One region of the Enterobacter sp. UPMP2052 genome, then DNA from elsewhere that is predicted to be linked to it. Evidence: predicted binding sites of a transcription regulator. Region 1 holds the regulator's gene; the other holds the start of a gene.
The links. Region 1 encodes sigma-54, which starts transcription at its own class of promoters, with help from an activator protein. Its sites were predicted from a motif close to GTTGGCACANNTTTCGCTNT; they were not measured.

Region 1 (2,200 bases):
CCGTTTACGTGCAGGGTGGCATCCGAGATATGAGTCACTTTCTCCACTTTCAACACAATATAGACCTGGTTGATCCTTTCGAAATACTGCTCTAATTTCGCGAACTTCGTGTTCAGGAAATCGCGCAGGGCCTCAGTAATTTCGACGTTTTGTCCAGTGATGTTGAGCTGCATAGTGTCTTCCTTATCGGTTGAGTCAGACCAGCTGTTTACGCTGGTTAGACGGCGGAATGGATAAAGACTCTCGGTACTTCGCAACGGTACGACGTGCCACCATAATACCCTGATCGGAGAGAAGGGTGGTCAACTTACTGTCGCTCAGTGGCTTCGCGGGGTTTTCCGCGGCGATCAACTTCTTCACCAGTGCACGGATTGCCGTTGACGAGGCTTCGCCGCCGCCTTCGGTATTCACATGGCTGGAGAAGAAATACTTAAGCTCAAAAATACCGCGCGGGCTGTGCAGATACTTCTGCGTGGTCACACGGGAAATGGTTGATTCATGCATCTCGACGGCCTGGGCGATATCCGCCAGCACCATCGGCTTCATAAATTCTTCGCCCTGCTCGAAGAACGCCTGCTGCTGTTCGACAATACAGCGGCTTACGCGCAGCAGCGTATCATTTCGGCTCTCCAGACTTTTGATCAACCATCGCGCTTCCTGAAGGTTGCTACGAATATATTGATTGTCGGAGTCGTTGCGAACGCTGGTGCACATGGAGGCGTACTGCTGGTTAATTTGCAAACGAGGGATGCTGTCTGAATTCAGTTCAACCACCCAGCGACCGTTATGCTTTCGCACCAGCACGTCAGGGATCACGTATTCTGGTTCGCTGGTCTGGATCGACTGGCCGGGACGCGGATCGAGGGACTGAATTAAATTCACCGCCTCTTTCAGCACCTCTTCTTTCAGACGCGTGACGCGCATCAGCGAACGGAAATCATGGTTGGCGAGCAGATCCAGATGATCGCTGATGATTAAGCGGGCTTCGTCGATCCACGGCGTCTCTTTGGCGAACTGCGAAAGCTGGATCAGCAGGCAGTCGCGCAGATCTTTCGCCGCCACACCGACCGGGTCGAAGCGCTGGATGCGCTTTAACACGGCTTCAATTTCTTCCAGCTCAACGTCTTCGTCGCCGATACTTTCCAGAATGTCGTCCAGCGTGACGGTCAGATAGCCTGTGTCATCCACGGCATCGACAATGGAGGTCGCAATGGCGCGATCGGTATCGGAGAACGGCGTAAGCTCCACCTGCCACATCAGGTAATCCTGCAGAGACTGGGTGGTTTCGCCCTGGTAGACCGGCAGCTCGTCGTCCTGGTAGTCTGCACGCGTTCCGGAAGGGGTACCGGCGGTGTAGAGTTCATCCCAGCTGGCATCCAGCGGAAGCTCGTCCGGCATCTCTTTTTGTTCGAGCGCCTCAACGGTGTCGAGCATTTCTGCGTCTTGCGTTTGCTGGGTGTCTACCTCGTCATGAAGATCGGTTTGCTCCAGCAACGGATTGCTGTCCAGCGCCTGCTGGAGCTCCTGCTGAAGTTCTAACGTGGACAGCTGCAGCAGACGGATCGCCTGCTGGAGCTGCGGCGTCATCGCCAGTTGCTGGCTCAGCCTTAATTGCAAACCTTGCTTCATATTCAGAGCATTTTTCTCCGGTTCGGCGCTACGTTGCCTCTACCCTATCAGAGTCTGAAGTCTTCCCCAAGGTACACGCGCTTAACATGCTCATCCTGGAGGATTTGCTGCGGCGTACCGTGGGCAATCAGATGGCCCTGGCTAACAATGTAGGCGCGTTCGCAGACGGCCAGCGTTTCACGGACGTTATGGTCAGTGATGAGTACGCCAAGCCCGCTATCGCGCAGGTGCTCAATAATGCGTTTGATATCAATAACGGAAATGGGGTCAACGCCCGCGAAAGGTTCATCAAGCAGGATGAATTTCGGGTTAGCGGCCAGCGCACGTGCAATCTCAACGCGGCGACGTTCACCGCCAGAGAGCGCCTGACCGAGGCTGTCGCGAAGATGTTCAATGTGGAACTCTTCCATCAGCTCGTTCGCACGGTCGGTGCGCTGCTCGCTGGTCAGATCGTCACGGATCTGCAGCACGGCCATCAGGTTATCGAAGACGCTTAAGCGACGGAAGATTGACGCTTCCTGCGGCAGGTAGCCGATACCACGGCGCGCACGCGCGTGCAGCGGCAGCAGGC
Region 2 (2,200 bases), on a different contig from region 1:
AGCCAAGGTAGGTGGTGTTGCCGAACGGGGCTTGCTGTAGAAAGATGCCCCAGTTCCAGTCAATTGACATAATAAACTCCAGAAAAAAAAGGGTAGCAGCGCTACCCTCGAAGATTGGTGAGAAGCTCATTTTTCGCGCTGAGTGGGGAACGAGCCACTCAGCGTAGAGTCTGTCCATGCTTCCCGACAATCGAGAGGGCAGGAGATCCCGCCCCTGTATTTCTAATTAGTTAAGAGCTTTGTCGTTTGGTGATTTGAACAGCGCTTTCATGTCGTCAGACAGTTCAAAGTTCATGTTCAGGTTTTTCGGTGGGATCGGATTCTTGAACCACTTGTCGAACCATTTTGCCGCTTCGCCGGAGGTCTGCGCCTGCGCGATGGTGTCATCGATCAGCTTTTTGAAGTCCGCATCGTCTTTACGCAGCATACAGCCGTAGGCTTCTTTAGACTGCGCGGTACCGACGATCTCCCAGTTGTCTGGTTTCTTCGCCTTCGCACGTTCACCCGCCAGCAGAGCGTCATCCATCATAAACGCGACGGCACGACCGCTTTCCAGCGTACGGAAGGAGTCGCCGTGGTCTTTCGCGCTGATGATGCGCATATCCATTTTCTTGTCGTCATTCAGCTTGTGGAGCAGCACTTCTGAAGTGGTACCGGAGGTCACGACAACCGCTTTACCTTTCAGATCCGCGAAATCTTTAATGTCGCCGCCTTTCTTGGTCAGCAGACGAGTGCCCACGACGAAGATGGTATCGGAGAAGGCGGCCTGTTTCTGGCGTTCCAGGTTGTTGGTGGTGGAGCCGCATTCAAAATCAAAGGTGCCGTTTTGCAGCAGTGGGATACGGTTCTGCGAGGTGATTGGAATCAGCTTCACCTGCAGGTCTGGTTTGTTCAGCTTTTTCTTCACAGCTTCAACGATGGCGTTGGAGTAGTCCTGTGAATAGCCCACGACTTTTTGCGTGTTATCGTAGTAAGAGAACGGGACGGAAGATTCACGGTGGCCGACCACGATCACGCCGTTTTTGGCAATCTTGGCGAGGGTGCTTCCGGCAGCCGGCGCGTCTTCAGCGTGAACGACGCCTGCGGACATTCCCATAACCAGCATTGCTGTGGCCAGTTTACGTAATTGCATACCCAACTCCTTTCTTATCAGCGCCAGTGACGCATTGATACCCATTGTGATGTTGTTATATCTCGCGCAACGCGAGTGCAGTGTTATGCAAGCTTGTTAACATTTAGTTTGGCTTAATGTAAAGATTTTGCTGCGTTATTGTTTATTTTTGCGAAGCGCGCCGCACCATTCAGAGGCAAAAATCTCTCATTGCACCGTTTCGGTGCCAGGGACGCTCAGTGCTGGTGCGGTCAGGTGCACGTTAAGCCAGATTGCGTTTGCGTGGAGAAATAAAAGCAATAGACGTGCCAGAATTGGAGTAGTGAGGGGATTGTCGGGTGGCGGCTACGCCTTCAGAAGCGAAATGGAGAAAGTAGGCCGGGTAAGCGTCAGCGCCACCCGGCAGGAAGAATTGAGATTATCGACGACGCTGACGAAGGCCCATCAGCACGGCGCCAAAACCAAACAGCGCGGTCAGGATCCACAGCGGCCAGTTGCCGGTGCGGGCGTATGGCGTCAGGCCGGTGGCTGGCGTCACGGTAGTGGTCAGCACGTCGCGGGTAAACTGCGGGATCATGGCCTGAATGTCCCCCTGCGGACCAATCACGGCGGTAATGCCGTTGTTGGTGCTGCGCAGCAGCGGACGCGCCAGCTCCAGGGAACGCATACGCGCCATCTGGAAGTGCTGCCACGGGCCAATCGACTTACCAAACCACGCATCATTCGAGATGGTCAGCAGATAGTCGGTATCCGGGCGGAAGTTATCGCGTACCTGCTCGCCGAGGATGATCTCATAGCAAATGGCCGCCGTGAGAGCAAAACCGTGCGCGTGCAGCTGCGGCTGAACGTACGGACCGCGGCTGAACGAAGACATCGGCAGATCGAAGAACGGTGCCAGCGGGCGCAGAATTGACTCCAGCGGAACAAATTCGCCAAACGGCACAAGGTGGTTCTTGTTGTAGCGATCGGTCGAGGTGTAGCTGTACTCGCTGTCTTTGCCAAGCGTGATGATGGTGTTGTAGGTGTCATAACGGTTTTGCGTGTTCAGACGCGCGTCTACAATCCCGGTGATCAGCGTACTGCCATGTG

Region 2: ACWKX3_RS09560 (amino acid ABC transporter substrate-binding protein) is a predicted target of sigma-54. The motif match lies at 1,405-1,424, and genes of this name have one in related genera.

The regions. Positions count from the first base shown of each region.
Region 1 is NZ_JBSKJR010000006.1:103,831-106,030, reverse strand. It holds gene hpf (ribosome hibernation promoting factor) at 1-173, opposite strand, end outside; gene rpoN (RNA polymerase factor sigma-54) at 196-1,629, opposite strand; gene lptB (LPS export ABC transporter ATP-binding protein) at 1,677-2,200, opposite strand, start outside.
Region 2 is NZ_JBSKJR010000001.1:2,058,087-2,060,286, reverse strand. It holds gene gltJ (glutamate/aspartate ABC transporter permease GltJ) at 1-70, opposite strand, end outside; gene ACWKX3_RS09560 (amino acid ABC transporter substrate-binding protein) at 227-1,132, opposite strand; gene lnt (apolipoprotein N-acyltransferase) at 1,530-2,200, opposite strand, start outside.